4 regions of the Sphingobium sp. BHU LFT2 genome follow, and region 2 is predicted to be linked to each of the others. Evidence: predicted binding sites of a transcription regulator. Region 2 holds the regulator's gene; each other region holds the start of a gene.

What was found. Region 2 encodes LexA, which represses DNA repair genes until DNA is damaged. Its sites were predicted from a motif close to GTTCCNCNCTTGTTCT; they were not measured.
Region 1: a site for LexA is predicted at 2,511-2,526, ahead of JQK15_RS17920 (ATP-dependent helicase). Genes of this name have one in related genera too.
Region 3: a site for LexA is predicted at 2,753-2,768, ahead of JQK15_RS21145 (ImuA family protein). Genes of this name have one in related genera too.
Region 4: a site for LexA is predicted at 2,901-2,916, ahead of JQK15_RS04575 (ribonucleoside-diphosphate reductase subunit alpha). Genes of this name have one in related genera too.

What each region holds. Positions count from the first base shown of each region.
Region 1 covers NZ_JAFCGW010000010.1:121,556-127,321, forward strand. Annotated here, with positions in the region: gene JQK15_RS17920 (ATP-dependent helicase) at 164-2,440, opposite strand; gene JQK15_RS17925 (GFA family protein) at 2,554-2,949, shown strand; gene JQK15_RS17930 (hypothetical protein) at 3,058-3,399, shown strand; gene JQK15_RS17935 (Rrf2 family transcriptional regulator) at 3,356-3,850, opposite strand; gene JQK15_RS17940 (globin domain-containing protein) at 3,958-4,404, shown strand; gene JQK15_RS17945 (hypothetical protein) at 4,421-4,951, opposite strand; gene rsmD (16S rRNA (guanine(966)-N(2))-methyltransferase RsmD) at 5,024-5,578, opposite strand; gene JQK15_RS27490 (pseudouridine synthase) at 5,575-5,766, opposite strand, start outside.
Region 2 covers NZ_JAFCGW010000011.1:78,493-84,258, reverse strand. Annotated here, with positions in the region: gene JQK15_RS18635 (ComEC/Rec2 family competence protein) at 1-2,060, shown strand, start outside; gene lexA (transcriptional repressor LexA) at 2,051-2,728, opposite strand; gene JQK15_RS18625 (molybdopterin molybdotransferase MoeA) at 2,817-4,001, opposite strand; gene moaC (cyclic pyranopterin monophosphate synthase MoaC) at 3,998-4,483, opposite strand; gene trpC (indole-3-glycerol phosphate synthase TrpC) at 4,480-5,271, opposite strand; gene trpD (anthranilate phosphoribosyltransferase) at 5,268-5,766, opposite strand, start outside.
Region 3 covers NZ_JAFCGW010000014.1:65,523-71,288, reverse strand. Annotated here, with positions in the region: gene JQK15_RS21160 (oxidoreductase) at 9-818, opposite strand; gene JQK15_RS21155 (EthD family reductase) at 927-1,226, opposite strand; partial or broken gene JQK15_RS27025 (LysR family transcriptional regulator) at 1,480-1,605, shown strand; gene JQK15_RS21150 (substrate-binding domain-containing protein) at 1,755-2,339, shown strand; gene JQK15_RS21145 (ImuA family protein) at 2,787-3,581, shown strand; gene JQK15_RS21140 (DUF6504 family protein) at 3,754-5,304, shown strand; partial or broken gene JQK15_RS21135 (error-prone DNA polymerase) at 5,301-5,766, shown strand, end outside.
Region 4 covers NZ_JAFCGW010000001.1:911,995-917,760, reverse strand. Annotated here, with positions in the region: gene JQK15_RS04585 (fumarate hydratase) at 38-1,558, opposite strand; gene JQK15_RS04580 (glutathione S-transferase family protein) at 1,660-2,316, opposite strand; gene JQK15_RS04575 (ribonucleoside-diphosphate reductase subunit alpha) at 2,935-4,821, shown strand; gene JQK15_RS04570 (hypothetical protein) at 4,897-5,217, shown strand; gene JQK15_RS04565 (ribonucleotide-diphosphate reductase subunit beta) at 5,223-5,766, shown strand, end outside.

The DNA.
Region 1 (5,766 bases), on a different contig from region 2:
GGTTTTTCCCGCTTCGTTACCGATGAACTGCCGCTGCGTATGGCGATCTTTGCCGCTCTAACGGCTGCACTTTATTGGTGGTGGAAACGCAGGAAAGCTGACGTCTGCTAACCACCCTTTTGGGCCATTCCTGCTTTTGCGAATGAGGACGGGGCAACGCCGCTCAGGCCAGCGTGACGAAGCTGTCCATCACCCGCTTGCGGCCGGCGGTTTCGAAGTCGATTTCCAGCTTGTTGCCCTCGATCGCGGCGATCGTGCCATAGCCGAATTTCTGGTGGAAGACGCGCTGGCCGACGGACACATCGTCGCGGCCCTTGTTGCCGAGCGACACGGCGGAGGTGCGGGCTTCGACGATTCGCACCGGCTCGCGGCTGAACTGGCCGCTGGTCTGGGCGCGCTGCCAGCCGGGGCCGCGCGACGAGCCGCGCGCGACATTGGCGAAGGGATCGTCCCGTTCCGACCAGTTGGCGCGCCAGAGCGAGGCGCCGCCGGACATGCTGCTTTCCTCGTCCACATGTTCGGGCGGCAATTCGCCGACGAAGCGGGAGGGGATGCTACTGGTCCACTGGCCATAGATGCGGCGATTGGCGGCGTGGAGGATGGTGCAGCGCTTGCGCGCGCGCGTGATCGCCACATAGGCGAGGCGCCGTTCCTCCTCCAGGCTGTTGAGCCCGCCTTCGTCCAGCGCGCGCTGCGAGGGGAAGATGCCTTCCTCCCAGCCGGCGAGGAAGACATTGTCGAATTCCAGCCCCTTGGCGGCGTGGATGGTCATGATGGTGAGCTTCTGCTCATCCTGCTGCGCCTCATTGTCCATGACCAGGCTGACATGTTCGAGGAAGGCGCCCAGCGTCTCATATTCCTCCATCGCGCGGGTGAGTTCGCTCAGATTTTCGAGGCGCCCGGCGCTCTCGGTCGAGCGTTCGGCCTGGAGCGTGGCGGTATAGCCGCTTTCGTCCAGGATCTGGCGCGCCAGTTCGGCATGGGGCAGTTGTGCGGCGCGATCGCGCCAGCGGGCGAGATCGCCGATGAAGGCGCCGAGCGAACGGCGCGCCTGGGGTGTCAGTTCGTCGGTGTCGAGGATGCGCGCGGCGGCGAGGGCGAGCGGAATGCCCTCCGCGCGCGCCAGACGGTGCAGCTTCTCGACCGCCTTGTCGCCCAGGCCGCGCTTCGGCACGTTGACGATGCGTTCGAAGGCCAGGTCGTCTGCCGGCTGGTTGACGAGGCGCAGATAGGCGAGCGCGTCGCGGATTTCGGCGCGCTCATAGAAGCGGAAGCCGCCGACGATGCGATAGGGCAGGCCGATCTGGATGAAGCGGTCTTCGAACTCGCGGGTCTGGTGCTGGGCGCGGACGAGGATCGCGACCTCGTCCAGCGAGCCGCCGGCGCGGGCGATCGCCTCGATCTCGTCGCCGACGCGGCGGGCTTCTTCCGGCCCGTCCCACACGCCGAGCACGCGCACCTTTTCGCCGACGTCGATGTCGGTCCACAATGTCTTGCCGAGGCGATTGCCATTTTCCGCGATCACCCCGGAGGCGGCGCCCAGGATATGCGGGGTGGAGCGATAATTCTGTTCCAGGCGAACGATCACGGCGCCCGGAAAATCCTTTTCGAACCGCAGGATATTGGCGACTTCTGCGCCGCGCCATGAATAGATGGACTGATCGTCGTCGCCGACGCAGCAGATATTCTTGCGGGTCTGGGCGAGCAGGCGCAGCCAGAGATACTGGCTGGAGTTGGTGTCCTGATATTCGTCCACCATAATATATTTGAAGCGCTGCTGATATTGCTCCAGCACGTCGCGGTGACGCTTCAAGATGGTGAGAGAGTGCAGTAGCAAGTCACCGAAATCGCAAGCATTCACTTCACGCAGGCGGGCCTGGTAGGCGGCATAGAGCTTCTGCCCCTTGCCATGGGCATAGCCCTCCGCCTCACCGGCGCCGACTTCCTCTGGGGTGAGGCCCTTGTTCTTCCACTGGTCGATCAGACCGGCGAGCTGGCGGGCGGGCCAGCGCTTCTCGTCAATCCCCTCGGCCTGGATCAGCTGCTTCATCAGGCGCAACTGGTCGTCGGTGTCGAGGATGGTGAAATTGGACTGGAGGCCCACCAGTTTGGCATGGCGGCGCAGCATCTTGGCGGCGATCGCGTGGAAGGTGCCGAGCCAGGGCATGCCCTCGACCGCCGGGCCGATCATCCGGCCGACGCGCTCGCGCATTTCCCGTGCTGCCTTGTTGGTGAAGGTCACGGCCAGGATTTCCGAGGGCCAGGCGCGCTGGGTCGCGACCAGATGGGCGAGGCGGGCGGTGAGCGCCGCCGTCTTGCCCGTGCCCGCGCCGGCCAGCACCAGCACCGGTCCCTCCGTGGTCAGCACCGCTTCGCGCTGCGGTTCGTTGAGGCCCTTCAGATAGGGCGGGTCATTGGGAGAGGGGGCAGGCACGGTCATGGGCGATCAACTAGGGATGGGCGGTTGCGGGGGCAAGGGCGGATGGCCTTGCAGCGGGACGCAATCTATGAGAACAAAAAGGGAATCACGCAAGATGCGAATGGAGCAAGATGATGGTGACGGGGCGGTGCCAGTGCGGGGCGATCCATTATGCGGCGGAGGGCGAGCCGGTTTACAGCGCGCTGTGCCATTGCAGCGATTGCCGGATGAGCGCGGGCGCGCCGATGGTCGGCTGGGCGTTGTTCGCGCATGACAAGGTGACGATAGAGGGCGATCCGGTCACCTACCAATCGTCGGACAATGCGACCCGCCATTTCTGTGGCACCTGTGGCACCGGGTTGTTCTACACCAACCCGACGGTGTTTCCCGGCATGATCGACATCCAGAGCGCGACGCTGGACGACCAGAGCGCCTTTCCGCCGGCGGTGCATGTCCAATATGCCGAGGCGGCGCCGTGGATGGCGGCGGCGCATGACCTGCCCCGGTTCGATCGATACCCGTCGGACTGAGCGTGCGGCCGGCGTCAGCGGCGGCACGGTTCGTCGCTGACGCGGAACAGGCATGCGGGGCGGCCGGTTTCTCCCTTGCTCGGGGCAAGGAGTAGAAGGACCAACCCGATGAAGATCATCATGATCGCCGGCTTTGCCGCTTTGTCGATGGCGGCGATGCCCGGTCAGGCCGGGGCGCAGGCGATGTCGCCGCCGGCCCAGAACCAGGATCCCAATGCGGCCCAGCCGACCGGCGCGGTGCCGGCCGAGACGGGCATGGTGCCGGCGCCTGCGGACGTGCCGCGCGATCCCGCCGCGCCGGTGGGATCATCATCCAATCCTGTAACCGTCGGCGGCAACATGACGCCGCCGCCGACCGAGGCGAAGGCCTATCCGGTCTGCGGCAAGGGCGTGCAGGATGGCTGCGTCAATCCGGGCGAGGCGAAGAAGAGGATGCGCAGGCCGGGCTGAGATCGTGCTTTGGGTCGGCGGCTGCAGGGCCGGGCAGGGCGGCGATGAGCGCTGCGAGGCCGGTCCGGTCGCGCGCCGCGTCTGCCAGGCTGTAGCCGTCCAGCACCGTCAGGAAGGCGCCGACCGCCTGCGCCAATATGCCTGAAAGGCCGCAGGCGGGACGGATCGCGCAGGACGCGCAATCAGCCATCGCCATGTCCGGCTCGCTATGGCGCACGACCGCGCCGATGCGGATATCGGCAGGATCGGCGGCAAGGCTGAAGCCGCCGCCGCGACCGCGCTGGGTGCGGATGAAGCCAACCTGGCCCAGGCCATGCACCACCTTCATCAGATGATTGCGCGACAGGCCATAGGCGTCGGCAATTTCCGGGATCGTCGCCCGTCCGCCCGGTACGGCGGCGAGATGGATCAGCACGCGCAGCGCATAATCGGTGTGGCGGGTCAATTGCATCGCGCCCTCCTATCCTGCGCGTAGACCGTCTTAAACATATATTCAATTTACATCTTAAAAGATGCATATTAAATGAACCTTATCGAGTCCCCGATAAGGAGCCTGTCATGCGCGAAAATCTGTCCCCCGAAACCATCGCCATCGTGAAGGCGACCGGCCCGGCGCTGCGCCGCCATGGCGTCGAGATCACCACCCGCATGTATGCGCGGCTGTTCGAGGATGCGTCGATCAAGGACATGTTCGATCAGGCGGCGCAGGCCAGCGGCGAGCAGCCGCGCCGGCTGGCGGCGGCGATCCTGGGCTTTGCCGAGAATGTCGACAAGTTGCAGGCGCTGGACGGCGCGATCGCGCGGATGGTGCAGCGCCATGTCGATACCGGTGTGCAGCCGGACCATTATCCCAAGGTGGCGGCCGCGCTGCTGCCGGCGATCCGCGAGGTGCTGGGCGAAGCGGTGGCGACTGATGAAGTGCTGGCCGCCTGGGCGGAAGCTTATACTTTCCTGGCCGATATCCTGATCGGCAGGGAACAGGCGGCCTACGCCGAGGCCGCCTGACCGATCATCTGGCCAATTATCTCGCGGGTGGCGTGCCGACCGCGCCGGTGCCAAAACCGCTCTGCATCACCGGCCGACCGAACTTGTCGACATAGCTGGGCGCTGCGACGCCGGGATGCTGGCCGTCGGCACCGCTGAGGCGGGCATAGACGAGGGCAATGTCGGCAGTGTAGCAGCGCTTGGGCTTGCCCGAGCGGCAGGCGGCCGGATGGGCCGGCGCTTCGGCCGGACGGGCATAGAGCGTTGCCGTCTCCGCACCGCCGATCCGGCTGCTGCGGCCCGTCGCGTCGTGGATTTCGACATAGCGATAGCCATTTTCCCGCGCCAGTTCGGCGGCGCGATAGATGGCGAAGTCGATCGCGATGGCGCTGCCGATATGGCTGACGCCGGCATCGACCTGCCAGAAGCCATCCTTGGTCAGCTTGTCCTTATAGCCGTCGCCCCGGCCGTTCATCGGGCCGTAGAAATAGCGGCTGTCCGCCGGCTGGGCATCGACCGCCACGGCCGTCAGCGTGGCCAGCATGGCAAAGGCATATCGAAAAGGCATGGATCACCCCCCTTGGACCGAAACAGGGTCGGTCTAAGGGGCTGGTCTTAAGGTCCGGTTATTCGCCGATGCTCAGGCTGCGGGCGCGCTATCCTCTGCGCGGAGCAGGGTGAGGCGCGCCTTGCCGACGTCGCGCACGGCGTCGACGATGAACCCCTTGACCGCAACGTCTTCGCGCCGGTCGGTTTCGATGCTGATCCAGGTGGCCGGGCTGGTCCAGCCCAGGCGCGCCAGCTTGTCGAGCGCGACCTGACCCGCGCCGGTGTCATAAGGCGGGTCCATGAAGATGAGGTCGAGCGGCGTCTTCGTCGGGCCGAGCGAGAGCACGCTGGTCTGGCGGATGTCCGGGCGCAGGCCGAGCTTGTCGCCATTGGCGCGGATCGCGTCGATCGCCGCCTTGTCCTGTTCGACGAACAGGCAGGAGCCGGCGCCGCGCGACAGGGCCTCAAAGCCCAGCGCGCCCGAGCCGGCGAAGAAGTCGCCTACGGCCAGTCCCTCGAACGATCCCAGCCGGCTCGCCAGCATCGAGAAAAGCGTCTCGCGGGTGCGGTCGCCGGTGGGACGGGTGGCGTCGCCCTTGGGCGCGACCAGCGGACGGCCGCGCCATTGACCCGAGATAATCCTCATTTCTGTGCTTTCTTCAGGCTGCTGCGGAAGGCGACCAGGTCATGCTGGCGCACTTCCTCGACCGCGCCGCCGGCCAGTTCGCCCAGTTCGAACGGGCCGTAGCTGGTGCGGATCAGGCGATTGACCTTGAGTTCGAAATGTTCGAGCACGCGCCGCACTTCGCGGTTCTTGCCCTCGGTCAGGGTCAT
Region 2 (5,766 bases):
TCGAACAATGGCTGGAGGTGGAGCGCGAACAGCTTGCCTTGTGGGTGCCGGTGGCGCTGGGTGTGGGCATTGCCGGCTGGTTCGTGCTGCCGGGGCCGGCACATTGGTTGGCCTGTTGCTGCGGGGCGCTGGGGCTGGCCTGTCTGGCGCTGTTGCTGCCGGTGGGCGCACGATTGCGGCATATGCTGGTGGCGGCCGGCTTGCTGGCCTGCATTGGTTGTCTGCTGGTCTGGGGCAAGGCGACATGGCTGGGACAACCGCCGCTGGCGCGTCCCATATTCGCACAGGTGACGGGGACGGTGACGACGGTGGCCAAGCTGCCGGCTCAACAGATGGTGCGCGTGGGGCTGCGGCCGATCGAGGCGCCGGCGCTGCCCGCGGCGATCCGGGTGAATATCGCAGAGGCGGATGTGCCCGAAGGGCTGGGCAAGGGGGCGGTGCTGCGCTTTCGCGTGCGGCTGATGCCGCCCGCGCCGCCGAGCGTGCCGGGGGCGTTCGATTTTGCGCGACGCGCCTATTTCCAGGGGATCGGGGCGACCGGGCGGGCGCTGGCGCCGGTCGAGATGGTGGAGCAGGCGCGCGAGGCGCCGACGCTGCGGGCGCGGCTGTTCGATCATATCAGCGGACAGGTGGCAGGCGCACCGGCGGGGATTGCGGTGGCGCTGGCGACCGGCGACCAGGGCGCGATTGCCGAAGCGGATGCGGAGGCGATGCGGCGCAGTGGCCTTGCCCATCTTCTCTCGATCAGCGGCCTGCATGTGACGGCGCTGATCGGGGCGGTGATATTCCTGCTGTTGCGCTTGCTGGCGCTGATTCCGCGCGCGGCGCTGGACTGGCCGCTGATGCTGATCGCGGCGGCCGGCGGCGCGCTAGCGGGGATCGGCTATACGCTGCTGACCGGCGCGGAGGTGCCGACGGTGCGATCCTGCATCGCGGCGCTGCTGGTGCTGGGCGGGCTCGCGCTGGGGCGCGAGGCGATCACATTGCGGCTGGTGGCGACCGGGGCGCTGGTGGTGCTGGTCTTCTGGCCGGAAGCGCTGATCGGGCCGAGCTTCCAGATGAGCTTTGCCGCAGTGGTCGCGCTGGTGGCGCTGGGCGAGCATCGGCGGTTCAAGGCGTTCGCGATGACGCGGGACGAGCCTTTGCCGCGCAAGGCCGGGCGGACGGTGGCGGCGATGCTGATGACGGGCCTTGCCATCGAACTGGTGCTGGCGCCGATCGCGCTTTACCATTTTCACAAGGCTGGTTTGCTGGGCGCGGTGGCCAATCTGGTCGCGATCCCGCTCACCACCTTCGTCATCATGCCGCTGGAGGCGCTGGCGCTGTGCTTCGATCTGGTCGGGCTGGGCGCGCCCTTCTGGTGGCTGACCGGCAAGGCGATCGCTTTGCTGCTGGCGGTGGCGCATGGCGTGGCGGCGAGCCCGATGGCGGTGATGCTGGCGCCGGCGGTGCCGGGCGGGCTGTTCGCGATCATTGTGGTGGGAGGCCTTTGGTGCCTGCTGTGGCGCAGTCGCTGGCGCTGGCTGGGGTTGGGGCCAATCGCAATCGGCCTGGCCGGCATCGCGCTGCTGGCGCCGCCCGATATCGTGGTGACGGGCGATGGGCGGCATGTCGCGGTGCGGACACCGACGGGGACGATGGCGCTGCTGCGCGAGGGGGCGGGCGACTATGTCCGCGACGTGCTGAGCGAGAGCGCGGGCTATGACGGGATGCTGGAGGCGATCGCGACGATGAAGCAGGCGCGCTGTTCGACCGATCTGTGCGCGGTGACGTTGCCACGGGGCGGGCGCGACTGGCATTTGCTGGTGACGCGCAATGCGATGCTGGTGGACCGACCAATATTGGAGCGGGACTGCGCGGCGGCCGATATCGTCATCAGCGATCGGGGGCTGCCCTGGTGGTGCCGGCCGCGCTGGATGAAGATCGACCGCCGGCTGCTGTCGCGCACCGGCGGCCTGTCGATTGGCCTTGAAAGCGGCAAAGTTCACACCGTCCATCGGCCCGGCGACGCGCATCCCTGGATCGTGCGCCGCCGGCCCCGAACGGCCGATCAGTTGTAGCGGCGCAGCAGGCCGGCGAGCTTGCCCTGGATGCGGACCTGGCGCGGATCATAGATCTGCGGTTCATAGGCGGCATTGGCGGGATCGAGCCGAACCCGGCTGCCTTCGCGGCGGAAATATTTGAGCGTCGCTTCGGCGTCATCGATCAGGGCGACGACGATCTGGCCTTCGCGCGCGACATCGGTGCGCTGGATCAGCGCGAAGTCGCCGTCGAGAATGCCGGCCTCCATCATCGAGTCCCCCGACACTTCGAGCGCATAATGATCGCCCGAGCCGAGCAAGGCGGCGGGGACGGAGAGCATGGTGTGGCTTTCCATCGCCTCGATCGGGACGCCGGCGGCGATGCGGCCGTGCAGCGGGATTTCGATCACGTCATTGGCGGCGGTCGGCAACAGCACGGCGGGCGCCGATACCTTGGGCGTCGGAATGGCCGGCGCGGGCGCGCGGTGCATCGCGTCGGGCAGCTTGAGCACTTCGAGCGCGCGGGCGCGGTTGGGCAGGCGACGGATGAAGCCGCGTTCTTCCAGCGCGTTGATCAACCGGTGGATGCCGGACTTGGAGCGCAGATCGAGCGCGTCCTTCATCTCCTCGAACGAAGGGGACACGCCGCCTTCTTCCAGCCGGGTCTGAATGAAGCTCAGCAATTCCTGCTGCTTGGGCGTCAACATCGGCGGTCCTCCATGGAACGAATGAAGAACGCATAGGAAACGGAAAGGGGCAAGTCAAGCGCCTTAAGCCATGCGCGGCTTTTGCCGGTCAGGCAGTTAGCGGGATGATGTCGACCATGTCGCCGGCAATGGCGGGGGCTGAGCCGGCCGGGCGACGGATCAGACAGTCGGCCAGCGCCATGGCGGCGGTGGCGGCGCTGTCCTGCGACGTGGCCGAGACGATCCCGTCGGCGCCGCGAAACGCCCGCAGATAATCGTCGCGTTCCGCCGTCGCGCCGAGTGGGGCGGCAAGGCGGGCCTGCACGACCGGCGGCAGCGGGGCGCGCGATCCGGCGAGATGGCGGACCAGCGGGCAGAGGAAGAGGGTGCCGGTGACGAAGGCGGAGACCGGATTGCCCGGCAGGCCGAGGAAGGTGGCGTTCCCCAGGCGCCCGGCCATCAGCGGTTTGCCCGGCCGCATCGCGATCTTGTAGAAATCGAGCGTGCCGCCGGCGGCCGCGAAGGCGGGGCGGACATAGTCATGGTCGCCGACCGAGGCGCCGCCGGTCGAGACGATGATATCGGCCTGTGCCGCCTGTTCCAGCGCCTGCGTCATGGCAGCGAGATCGTCGGGCACGATGCCAAGGTCGATCACGTCGCAGGGCAGGGCGGCGAGCAGGGCAGCGAGCATCGGCGCGTTGGACGAGGGGAGATAGCCCGGCGGCGTCGGCGCGCCGGGGGGAACAAGTTCATTGCCGGTCGAGAGCAGGGCGATGCGGGGCCGGGCGCCGACGGGCAGGCTGCCATGGCCGCCAAGGACGGCAAGCGCGATCTGGCCCGGCGTGAGGCGGCTGCCTGCGCTGACCAGCAGCGTGCCGGCGCGGAAATCGGAACCGAGCGGGCGGACATGCCTGCCGGGCGTCAATATGCCGTCATGCGCGGTCAGTTTGTCGCCGGCGCGCGTGGCATTTTCCTGGATCAGGATCGCATCGGCGCCGGCCGGCAAGGGCGCGCCGGTGAAGATGCGGCAAGCCTGGCCCGGTTGCAGGGCCGGGATATCGGCGTCGCCCGCGCTGCTGGTGGCGACCAGCTGCCACGGTCCGGCGCCTTCGGATGCGCGCACGGCATAGCCGTCCATCGCGGAAAGATCGGCCCAGGGCTGGTCGCGGCGCGCGCTGATGTCGGTGGCGAGCCAGCGACCGGCACAGGTGGCGACGGGCACATGTTCGGCCGGCAACGGATCGGCGAGGGCAAGTAGCCGCGCCTGCGCGTCCGCGACCGGCATCAGGTTCATCGGTCGCTGCTCTCCGGCGCGGTCCAGTCGCCCGATTTGCCGCCGCGCTTGGCGAGCAGGCGAACATCGCCGATTATCATGCCCTTATCGAGCGCCTTGGCCATGTCATAGACGGTCAGGAGCGCGGCGGTCGCGGCGGTCAGCGCCTCCATCTCCACCCCGGTCTGGCCGGCGGTGCGCGCGGTTGCGGTGACGGTGACGCCATCGTCGTGGAGGGTAAAGTCGATGGTGACGGCGCTCAGCGGGATCGGATGGCAGAGCGGGATCAGTTCGGCGGTGCGCTTGGCGGCCATGATGCCGGCGACGCGGGCGACGGCCAGCACATCCCCCTTCTTGACGAGGCCGGCGGCGATCGCCTGTGCGGCGTCGGCCGCCATGGTGATGCGGCCGGCGGCCACCGCCTCGCGCGCGGTCACGGCCTTGGCCGAGACATCGACCATGCGGGCGGCGCCGTCTTCATCAAGATGGGTGAGGCCGGTCATGCTCCGGTCAGCAGGTTGCGGGTCGCGGCCTCGACGTCGGCCTGGCGCATCAGGGTTTCGCCGACCAGGAAGCAGCGCACGCCATGATCGGCCATGGCGGTGAGGTCGGCATGGGAGCCAAGGCCGCTTTCGGCAACGAAGGTGCAGCCCTCCGGCGCCTTGCCGACCAGTTCATAGGTGCGGGCGAAATCGACGCTGAAATCGCGCAGGTCGCGGTTGTTGACGCCGATCAGGCGCGAACGGAGCTTGAGCGCGCGCTCCAGTTCGGCCTCGTCATGCACTTCGATCAGGGCATCCATGCCAAGGCCGAGCGCGGCGTCCTCAATCTCCTGCATCTGGCCGTCGTCCAGCGCGGCGACGATGATCAGGATCGCGTCGGCGCCGAGCGCCCGGCTTTCGAGGATCTGCCAGGGATCGACGATGAAATCCTTGCGCAGCACCGGCAGCGCGCAGACCGATCGGGCGGCCATCAGATAATCATCATGGCCCTGGAAATAGGGTTCATCGGTCAGCACCGAAAGGCAGGCGGCTCCACCGGCGGCATAGGCCACCGCATGGGCCGGCGGATCGAAGTCGGCCCGGATCAGCCCCTTGGACGGGCTGGCCTTCTTCACCTCAGCGATGAGGCCGAAGCCCGAGCGGGCGGCATCGTCCAGCGCCTTGCGGAAGCCGCGCGGCGGGGTCTGCTCGCTGGCGCGGGCGTGGAGCGACGCGATCGTCGTCGCGGCCTTGCGGCGGGCGACATCCTCGCGCTTGAAATCGCAGATTTCGATGAGCTTGTTGGTCATTGATAGGCAATCCAGCAATTGAGGAGCGCGTTGGCAAGGCCGTTGTCGATCGCTTCGGCGGCCTGTTCGACGCCCTCCTGGAAATCATGGGCAGCGTCAGCCACCACCAAAGCGGCGGCGGCGTTGAGCAGCACCGCGTCGCGATAGGCGCCGGCCTCGCCCTGGAGCAGTGCACGCAGCGCCGCCGCATTATGCGCCGGGTCGCCGCCGCGAATGGCGGTGACGGGATGGGTCGAGAGGCCGAGGTCCGCGGCGGTCAGGCGGCGCATCGCGACCACGCCGTCGGCCGTCACCTCGGCAATGTCGTTGCCGCCGGCGAGCGAGAGTTCATCGAGCCCCTCGTCGCCTGACACGATCATCGCATGGGTGGCCCCCAGCTGGCCCAGCGCATCGGCATAGATGGGGACATAGGCGGGGCGGGCGATGCCGACGAGCTGGCGGCGGACATTGGCGGGATTGGCGAGCGGCCCCATCAGGTTGAAGATGGTGCGTTCG
Region 3 (5,766 bases), on a different contig from region 2:
ACCAATGCTCAGGGCCGGTCGAAATCGGTGGCAATCGTGATCTCGCGCCAAGCGTCGATATCACTGCGAAAAGCCGCCAGCTTACGCTCGGCAATCGCGTGGGCGGCCGGGCCGAGCGGGAGATGCAGCGGGGCGTCATCCGCGTCAACCGCTTGCAGGATCACCGCGATCGCCTTGCGGGGATCACCCGCTTGATTGCCGTTGTTGGCGTCGCGATATTGCTTGCGCGACGTCGCGGCGTATTGCGGCATCGGTTTGGCCGCCATGCTGATCGAACGGCCAAGGAAGTCGGTACGAAACGGCCCGGGTTCGACGATCAGCACGCGAATGCCCAATGGCTCCAGCTCGCTGGCGAGCGCTTCTGAAATCCCTTCCACGGCGAACTTGGTGGCGTGATAATATCCGCCGCCGCCACGGCCCTCGATGCCGGCACTAGATGACATGTTGACGATTGTTCCGCCCGACCGTCGCAGGACGGGTAGAGCGGCTCTCGTAGTTTCGATCAGACCAAAGACGTTTACCTCGAACATCGGCCGATACTCCTCGGGCGTGCCTTCCTCGATCGCGCCGAACAATGCGTAGCCGGCATTGTTCACGAGCACGTCAAACCCGCCAAAGGTCTTGACCGCCTCTTCGACCGTTGCCTTGGCCGCGGACGCATCCGTCACGTCGAGTGGCAAGGTGATCATGCGGCCGCAAAAAGGCTTGGCCATTTCCTCAATCGTCCTAACGTTGCGCGCCGTCGCGATGACCCGGTCGCCGCGATGGGCAGCAGCCAGGGCGAGACGCTGGCCAAAGCCGCTTGAACAGCCCGTGATAAGCCACGTTTTCAGAACTTTTCTCCGATATTTTCAGACAAAGTATTCGCTGATCATGGTGTCCGACGCAGACCTGGAGAGATTAGCCGCCGACGCAATTGACGCGGCTTAGAGCAACTTCACAAGGCTGCGCTGCGGTCTGAGGGCGGTGACGATGTCCACGTCAGCCATGATCTGGGCAGTCTCCGGCGAATTGAGCGCCGCTTCCATGGCAACTGCATCGTGGAAGTTGACGACGCCAACCGCAATCAGCCCGGCGCCATCACCTTGCGGAAAGAACCCGCCGGCGCTGACCAGCCCGTAGGGTCCCCAACTGTCTCGCACGAGTGGGAAATGCACGTTGATCCAATGATCGCGGTCGAACGGCGTGTGTATATCGCCCGCATAGGTCACCAGCATCGTGATCATTTTTGAAATCCTCATATGCAAAAATCGGAGCGGGCCGCTGCGTGCTGCCGCGGCTCGGGCAATCTCTTCGCTTTAGTCCGGATAAGCATCCCTTGGGCCCACAGCCAGGTCATCCAAGCGGCCGCCCTGATTGGGCGGGTGAAATCCAGCTACGGAAGCACCTCCAAACAATGCCATCAATCTAGCCGTTTAGATTTGTTCTGGAACTGACATAACTGTACTATCCCCGTTCAATTTTGTGTGAGCGGTCGCGATGGAATGGAGTGACGTCAGAATATTTCTTGCCGTCGCGCGATCCGGCACGCTCGGCAGAGCCGCGCGGTCTCTGAAGACAAGCCATCCGACCGTCGGCAGGCGCCTTCGCGCCCTTGAGCAGGCGGTCGGTCACACGCTCTTTCAGCGCACGGCAGACGGTCTCGTTCTGACCGAAGAGGGCCATGGGATCATTGCGCTTGCTGAGCAGATGGAGGAAGGCGCCCTGGCCATGCAGCGCCGGCTCGCGGGGCAGGAGCAGGATCTCAAGGGCAGCTGCGTATCTCGTCGGCGGACTGGTTTGGAGCCTATGTTCTCCCGCCTATCCTGGCGGATTTCTCAAAATCCTACCCCAATGTCGACGTCGAGATCCTCACTGGTACGCGCCAATTCAGTCTTGCCCAACGAGAAGCCGACATCGCTTTTCGTATCGTTCCGTTCGACACTGCCGATGTCGTTCAGCGGCGGCTCTTCAGGCTCGAATATGGCGTCTACATCGCCGATGAGGCGGCTGATCCCAAATATGGCGATGGGACCGGTTTCCGACTGATCACCCATGACACGTCGACGGGCCATTTCCCTGACATTGCTTGGCTCATCGAGAGTTACCCCAATGCGAGACCGATGCTGCGATCAAACAACCGCAACGTCCAGGGACGCATGTGCAGGCAAGGTGTGGGCATCGCTGTCCTGCCCCGCGTGGTCGGCCAGCAGATTGCCGGTATCCGCAGGCTTGAAGTACCCACGCCGCCGCCAGCGCGAGATATTTGGTTGGGGTATCACCGGGACCTTCGGCGACTTAAGCGTCTTCGCGCCTTCATCCCGACGGTATCGGACCATCTCGTCAACGCGACCACATGATGCGCGGCCTGGGAATAACGGAAGCTTCCTGAAGAAATGCGAGGATCAGTGCTACCGCGATGGCGCGGATGGTATCGCCGTAAAGGCGGCGAGAGGGCGCACCCATATAGCGCCGGGTCTGGCCACCGCATATATCGGGCCGCGCCGCATGGAGATAGTGCGCGAGGAACGAAAAAAATCACGCACATTTCGTCGAGCTTTGCGGAACTCCGGGCGATATTGGATAGCGAGGTTTACGCCCGTCGCGCGAAACCGCATCGGTTTGCCGTAGTCGCTGACTGGCGCTTCATCGCGGCGCGAGCGCGTTGATCTGATGGCACGCGACTCAGCACATGCTGACTGATTGCGGGAAGACAAGTCCAGAAAGCGCTATCGCGGGAAAATTGTCGCCTTGACGAAACTGAGCTCGAATAGGAACATAAAGGGAACATACGAGTCGATGTTCCGATGCCCTCCACCTCGCCCCTTTCCGCCTCGCTGGCGGTCAGCCCCATTGCAAAGCTGCGCGAAGCGGTGGGGCAAACGCGCGCAACGTCGGCTCCGTGCCTGCCGTTTGATATTAATCTAATGGATGAAAAGCTGGCCGCCGGCGGCGTTGACGGTTCTGGTCTCCACGAGTTTGCTGCCAGGGCAGCAAGTCTTAGTGACGATGCCGCCGCCACGCTGTTTCTCGCCGGTATAGCGGCGCGGTTTGCGGCAGATCGCGATCAGACCGTCTGCTGGGCCATGACGACCTTGGATCTTTATGCGGTGGGACTGGAGCAGGTCGGGCTTGGACCAGATAAGCTGCTCTATGCGCAGGGCAGGATGGATGTGGATGTCCTTGCCATAGCAGAAGATGCGCTGCGCGATGGATCGCTCGCGTGCGTGATCGCGGAAGTAAAGACAGCGGATATGACTGCAACACGTCGGCTGCAGCTAGCAGCCTCGGACGGTCAGACCCCTATGCTGCTCTACCGTCGCCATCGGATGCGTGATCGCTGCCCCCTCGCCTCTCCATCCTCCGCCATGACGCGCTGGCGGATCGGCTGCGTGCCGTCCGAGCGGCTGCCCTGGCCGGGCGTTGGTCGCTCACGCTGGCAGGTTGAACTTGTGCGTCAACGTAACGGCGATCCTTTTTCCCTCGAACTGGAGGCGTGCGATGCCACGGGTCGCCTCGCTGTTCCTGCCCCATCTCGCGATCGAGCGGCTGCGCCGCGCCGAGCGGATGCGCGGGATGGCGCGATCAGCCGCGCCGCCTGACGCGGCCCGGAGACCGCGCTTGGCGCAAACCATCGACGATGATCCGGGCGCTTGCTCGGTGCCGCGCGGTGGCGGATGGCGGCCGGGCGCGCGGTGGGCGCGGGACGAGGTTGTCAGCGGTCGCCCAAATCAAACCGACATCGATGCCCTCCCCGCCCATCAAAGACCGACCATGCGCGAGATGGGACGGCGCAGCGAGCATGCCGAGCATCCGTTCAGGGCGATGCCTGCCGATGAAGTGGGCCGAGTGCCTTCCGTGCCTGCTCTTAGCTGGGCAACCCTTTGGGGACGCCCGACCGTGCTCGTTCTGCGTACGGGGCAGCGCGATGTCATAACTGCAGCCTGCCCCGTAGCGCTCGACCTTGGACTGCGGCCCGGTATGGTCGCGGCGCACGCCCGCGCGCTGGTGGCCGATCTTGAGGTCAAGGACGCCGATCCTAACGCAGATCGCGCGCTGCTTGATCGGCTGGCGCTTCATGCCGCTCGTCACTGGACGCCGACTGCAAGCGTGTCGGGCGAGGATGGTCTGTGGCTTGACCTCACCGGCACCACCCATCTTTTCGGCGGTGAAGAGCGTTTCTGTCGCCGTTTACTGGCGTTTCTCAAACGCCTCGGTCTGACGGCCCGTGTAGCAATCGCTGCCACGCCCGGTGCCGCCCATGCGCTGGCGCGGTTTGGCAATAGCGACATGGTGTTGCTGGAGGCGGGTCAGGAAGCGCAGGCGCTTGCCGATCTGCCGCTTTGCGCGCTGCGCCTTGAACCAGAGGCGCTGGTCTCGGCAAACCGTTTCGGCCTGGACCGCATCGCTGATCTCTATCCGATGCCGCGCGGACCACTTGCCCGGCGACTGGGTCTTAAGACTGTCGAGCGGCTGGATCAGGCGCGCGGTCTTCTCGCCGAGCCGATCGTCCCGGTCGTGCCGTCACAAGCGCCCGTCGTGACACGTCATCTGCTTGAGCCGATCGGAACGCCCGAAAGCATCACGCAGGTCATTTCCGATCTTGTCGACGATCTTGTGATCATGCTCCTCCAGCGCGGGATTGGCGCGCGCACGGCGTTGCTTATAGCGGTGCGGGTGGATGGCGTGCCGCAGCGCCTGACGGTCGGCGCGTCGCGCGCAACGCGGGATGCCAAGCACCTCAAACGCATGTTCGGCCTTAGGCTTGCGCAATTGGAACCCGGTCTCGGCATCGAGACGATGCATCTGGCCGTGCCCCATCACGAGCCGCTTGACGCTGAAGTCATCGGCGCGCTGCTGGAAACATCTCGCAAGGGACGCGATCTGGCCCCGCTGATCGATCAACTCAGCGCGCGTGCCGGAGAAACAGCGTTGTTTCGTCTGACCTCCCATGAAAGTGATGTGCCTGAACGAGCCGCCAGGCGCATCGCACCCCTTGCGACGCCCACGGGCTGGCCCCGATGGAAGCGCCCGGTTCGATTGCTGCGCCGGCCTGAACTTTTGTCCAATGTCGTTGCACTGATGCCCGATCATCCACCCCGCCGCTTCACCTGGCGACGGCAGAATTATCGTGTGGTAGCGGGCGATGGCCCCGAGCGCATTCATGGCGAGTGGTGGCGCACGGACCGCGAGCGATGGGCGACCCGCGACTATTTTCGTGTTGAAGCCCAGAGCGGCGAACGCTTCTGGCTGTTTCGACGGGGTGATGGTGTCGATCCTGACACCGGCGACTTGAGCTGGCATATGCATGGGCTGTTCGGATGAGCGCCGGCGTCATCCCTGCGACCACCTATGTCGAACTGCAGGTCACCAGCCACTTCTCTTTCCTGCGCGGCGCATCGTCACCCGAAGAGCTGTTCTCGGCGGCGGCACTTTTGGGGCATAGCGCCATGGGTCTGGCTGACCGCAATTCTGTAGCAGGCGTCGTGCGCGGCTGGGCAGGTCAGAAGGCGACTGGCGTCCGCATGATCCCGGGCAGCCGCGTCGATCTCACTGACGGGCGCGCATTGCTCCTCTACCCCCGAACCCGAGCGGCCTGGTCGCGGCTGACGCGATTGCTCTCGATCGGCAAGGCGCGCGGCGGCAAGGGATATTGCATCCTCGATTGGGCCGGTGTCGCGGGGCACGCGGAAGATATGATTGCCATCCTCATCCCCGACATGCCGGATGCCCTTTCTGAGGGCCGGATGCGTGACCTGCATGAAGCTTTCGGGGCGCGCGGCTTCT
Region 4 (5,766 bases), on a different contig from region 2:
TGATCAGTATCAATTAGATAGTTGCTGACGGGCAGTCTTACGCCCCTTCGAGCAGCTTTTCTTGTCTGATCTTCTCCTGCCACACCAGCGGGGCGAGGCGGTGGACATTCTGGCCTTCGCTATCGACGGCGACGGTGACGGGCATGTCCTCCACCGTGAACTCGTAGATCGCTTCCATGCCCAGATCCTCGAAGCCCACGACCTTGGCTTCCTTGATCGCGCGGGCGACCAGATAGGCCGCGCCGCCGACCGCCATCAGATAGGCGCTCTTGTGCTTGGCGATGCTGTCGGTGGCGGCCGGGCCGCGCTCGGCCTTGCCGACGCAGGCGGCCAGGCCCTGTTCCAGCATCATGTCCATGAACTTGTCCATGCGCGTCGCGGTGGTGGGGCCGGCCGGGCCCACCACTTCGTCGCGCACCGGATCGACCGGGCCGACATAGTAAATCACACGGCCCTTGAAATCGACCGGCAGGGTCTCGCCCTTCTCCAGCATGTCAGCGATCCGCTTGTGCGCGGCGTCGCGGCCGGTCAGCATCTTGCCGTTCAGCAGCAGGCGGTCGCCATGCTTCCAGCCCTGCACCTGTTCCGGCGTCAGCGTGTCGAGGTCGACGCGGATGGCTTCCTTGCTCGGCTTCCAGTCGACCTGCGGCCATTCGCTAAGCTTGGGCGCTTCCAGATAGGCCGGGCCGGACCCGTCGAGGGTGAAATGCGCATGGCGGGTCGCGGCACAGTTGGGGATCATCGCTACCGGCTTGCCCGCCGCATGGCAGGGATAGTCGTGGATCTTGATGTCGAGCACGGTGGCGAGGCCGCCCAGGCCCTGCGCGCCGATGCCCAGTGCATTGACCTTGTCGAACAGCTCGATGCGCAGTTCCTCGATCTTGTTCTGCGGGCCGCGTGCCTTCAACTCGCCCATGTCGATCGGGTCCATCAGGCTTTCCTTGGCCAGCGCCACCGCCTTTTCCGCGGTGCCACCGATGCCGATGCCCAGCATGCCCGGCGGGCACCAGCCCGCGCCCATCTGCGGCACCATTTCCAGCACCCAGTCGACGATCGAATCGCTGGGGTTCATCATCTTGAACTTGGTCTTGTTCTCGCTGCCGCCGCCCTTGGCCGCGACGTCGATCGTCACCTTGTTGCCCGGCACCATTTCCACGTTCAGCACGCAGGGCGTGTTGTCCTTGGTATTCTGGCGCGAGAAAGCCGGATCCTTCAGGATCGAGGCGCGCAGGCGGTTTTCCGGGTTGAGGTAAGCGCGGCGCACGCCCTCGTCGATCACTTCCTGCATCGACCGGCTATTATCGTCCAGCCGACACTCCATGCCCCACTTCACGAACACGTTGACGATGCCGGTGTCCTGGCAGATCGGGCGGTGGCCTTCGGCGCACATGCGGCTGTTGGTCAGGATCTGGGCGATGGCGTCCTTCGCCGCCGGATTGGCTTCGGCCTCATAGGCCTTACCCAGTGCCCGGATATAATCCATCGGGTGATAGTAGGAAATGAACTGGAGTGCGTCGGCGACGCTCTCGATGAGGTCGGCGGTCTTGATGACGGTCATCTACCCTGGTCCCTATTCTTGCGGCCCGCCTCTGCACGGCAGGTCCCTGCAAGGCGGGGCTATAGGCCTTTGAGACGATGAGTCCAGAAGAGGGTTGCGGTTCAGGACGCAAGCGGCCCGTCGGCAAAGGGAAAATTCTGCCACCAGGGCTGCATCTCGCGCAGCACGCGGGCAAAGCTGGGCCGCGCCTCCAGCCGGTTCAGATAGGCGCCCAGCACCGGATGGCCGGCGCGCAGCGGCACGATCCTGTCGGCATAATAAAGCGAGGGCGCCGCCGCGCAGTCGGCCAGCGACAGATGATCGCCCGCCGCCCAGCTCCGCCCCGCCAGCCGATCCTCCAGCAATGCATAGATGCTGCGCAGCGCCGCCACATTGGCCGCCACGCCATGGGGATCGCGCGCCTCCTCGGGGCGCAACCGGTCGGCGACCAGCGCCTGCATCGGCCCCATCACATAATTGTCGAACAACCGGTCCATCAGCCGCACCTCGATCGCCGCGTCGCCATCGACCGGGATCGGGCGGAAGGTGCCGGGTTCGTGCCGGCCCAGATATTCGACGATGATGCTCGCCTCCGCGATCGTCGCGCCGCGCACCGGGTCGTGCAGCACGGGGAATTTGCCGAGCGGCCAGAGCGCCTGCCATTCGGCCAGGGCCGCTTCATCCTCCAGGATGCGCGGTGTGAAGGGCGTGCCATTTTCATGAAAGGCGATCAGCACCTTCCAGCAATAGGAGGAGAGGGGATGGTAATAGAGGATCATGCCTGCCTCCCGATCATCGGAGCCGTCCGGATTCGCCCGCCTTCCCATCATCATAGCGTATCGCGCGGTGATATGCAGGGGGACGATAAAGGCAGCGATTCAACAGATTGTGGTCGCGTCCGCGCCTCTGCCCCCATGTCATGATTTTGTCGCCGATCGCGCGACGCGCGCATTTGCGTGGCAAGGCAAATTTATTTTTTAATTTCATGGGCCCCCCTTGTCTTTTCCAAGGCCCTTGGAAGTCCGCGCGTCGCTGCGCTATGGGGTGGCGCGTCAGCGACGAAACGAATCCAGGCGTCGATGAACCGAGTCCCCGAACTGTCATTTACCCTCTTGCGTGTCGGCGGGGCTGTGGCACTATCTGTGGTATCGGGACCAAGGGGGTCACCCAATAGATTGTGATTGCATTGTCGGACCTGCTTCCGGCGATACGGGGCTTTTGTCCTTGCGATCGGATCGGTTGACCCCATTTCTGTCCCGGCCCGATCGGGTTCATGCTATGATGCCTGGGTGCGCCCCGGTATCGCTGGACCGAATCGAACGGAACAGGAACAATCGGGGGCTCGCATGGACTTTCGAGATAGTGAACAAGGTGGAAACGGCGACGTGGCGACGGTAATGGACGAGCGTATCGAGGATCTGGTGGACAAGGCCGAGCCCAAGGCTGCCAAGGGCAAGGCGACCGAGTCCGCGTCGTCCAAGATTCATGAGCGTCGCTTTCATGTCGTGACGGATTCGTCGCGCGATGCGCTGCTGACCGAATTCGGCAAGGACACGCTGAACGATCGCTATCTGCTGCCCGGCGAGAGCTATCAGGATCTGTTTGCCCGCGTCGCCGCCGCCTATTCGGACGATGCCGACCATGCGCAGCGCGTCTATGACTATATCTCCAAGCTCTGGTTCATGCCGGCGACGCCCGTGCTGTCGAACGGCGGCACCGGTCGCGGCCTGCCGATCAGCTGCTATCTGAACAGCGTCGACGACAGCCTGGAAGGCATCGTCAACACCTGGAACGAGAATGTCTGGCTCGCCTCGCGCGGCGGCGGCATCGGCACCTATTGGGGCAGCGTGCGCGGCATCGGTGAGCCGGTTGGCCTCAATGGCAAGACCAGCGGCATCATCCCCTTCGTCCGCGTGATGGATTCGCTGACCTTGGCGATCAGCCAGGGCTCGCTGCGTCGCGGCTCGGCCGCCTGCTATCTCGACGTCTCCCACCCGGAGATCGAGGAGTTCCTGGAAATCCGCAAGACGAGCGGCGACTTCAACCGCAAGGCGCTCAACCTGCACCATGGCGTGCTGCTGACCGACGAGTTCATGGAAGCGGTGCGCGACGGCAGTGATTTCAACCTGCGTAGCCCCAAGGACCAGTCGGTGCGCGGCACCGTCGATGCCCGCGCGCTGTTCCAGAAGCTGGTCGAGGTCCGCCTCGCCACCGGCGAGCCCTATATCGTCTTCTCCGACACGGTGAACCGGATGATGCCCAAGCATCACCGCGACCTGGGACTCAAGGTCTCGACGTCGAACCTCTGCTCGGAAATCACCCTGCCGACGGGTCGCGACCATCTCGGCCAGGATCGCACGGCGGTCTGCTGCCTCTCCTCGATGAACCTGGAAACCTGGGATCAGTGGAAGGATCACCCGACCTTCGCGGAAGACATCATGCGCTTCCTCGACAATGTGCTGCAGGACTATATCGACCGCGCCCCGCCGGAAATGGCGCGTGCCAAATATAGCGCCAGCCGCGAACGCTCGGTCGGCCTGGGCGTCATGGGCTTCCACAGCTTCCTGCAGGCACGCGGCATTCCGTTCGAAGGCGCCATGGCCAAGTCGTGGAACCTGCGCATCTTCAAGCATATCAATGCCAAGGTGAACGAGGCGTCGATGATGCTGGCGCAGGAGCGCGGGCCGTGCCCCGACGCCGCCGACCAGGGCGTTATGGAGCGCTTCTCCTGCAAGATGGCGATCGCGCCGACCGCGTCGATCTCGATCATCTGCGGCGGCACCTCGGCCTGTATCGAGCCGATCCCGGCGAACATCTACACCCACAAGACGCTCTCGGGCAGCTTCGCGGTGAAGAATCCCTATCTGGAAAAGCTGCTGGTCGAAAAGGCCAAGGATTCGAGCGCCGTATGGAACTCGATCCTGGAACGCGGCGGCTCGGTCCAGCATCTCGACTTCCTGACCCAGGAAGAAAAGGATGTGTACAAGACCAGCTTCGAGATCGACCAGCGCTGGCTGCTCGAACTGGCGGCCGATCGCACCCCCTATATCGATCAGGCCCAGTCGCTGAACCTGTTCATCCCGGCCGATGTCGAGAAGTGGGATCTGCTGATGCTCCACTTCCGCGCCTGGGAACTGGGCATCAAGTCGCTCTATTATCTGCGCTCCAAGTCGGTGCAGCGCGCTGGCTTTGCCGGTGGCGTGGAAGCGGACAACACGATCGACGCCCCCAAGTTCGAGATCGGCGAGACCACCGACTATGACGAGTGCCTCGCCTGCCAGTGACGCCGGTCTGACCTGGGCACGTGCGGCGGTTCAAAGCCGTTGCATCGCCCGGAAGGACGGGACGGAGACGATCGCATGACGGCGACCAAGCCTTTGGGGCTGAGGATCGCTCTTCTTGCGCTAATCTCGATCGGGATTGGCGTCGGAATCTACAGCTATTGGGTGGATACGCCGCAGTGGCGTGCGTTGTTCTGGATCACTCTGTCGCTCAGTCAGATCGTTATTCTGTCATATGAATTGCGTCATCCTGCTGCACCTGCGCCGGTAACCGCAACAACCGATGATTTCGTTCGCAAGATTGGCCAGCCACGTCATGCAAGCCAGCTTAGAATAGCTGGTATCGTCAGCTTCTCGCTGATTTTGATATTCAATATTTACATATTCTTCTCGGAGTAAACCCGATGCCCCTTCTTCAAGCCTCCAAGGTCTACAAGCCCTTCGAATATCCCTGGGCCTATGAATTTTGGAAGCGCCAGCAGCAGCTCCACTGGCTGCCCGAGGAAGTGCCTCTGGGCGAGGATTGCCGTGACTGGGCGCAGAAGCTCAGCGATCATGAGCGCAACCTGCTGACCCAGATTTTCCGCTTCTTCACCCAGGCCGACGTGGAAGTGCAGGATTGCTACCACGAGAAGTACGGCCGCGTGTTCAAGCCGACCGAGATCAAGATGATGCTGACCGCGTTCAGCAACATGGAAACGGTCCATATCGCCGCCTACTCGCATCTGCTCGACACGATCGGCATGCCCGAAAGCGAATATTCGGCCTTCCTCCAATATAAGGAGATGAAGGACAAGCACGACTATCTCGCCCAGTTCGGCGTCGATACGGACGAGGATATCGCCAAGACGCTGGCGATGTTCGGCGGCTTCACCGAAGGCCTCCAGCTCTTCGCCTCCTTCGCGATGCTGATGAACTTCCCGCGCTTCAACAAGATGAAGGGCATGG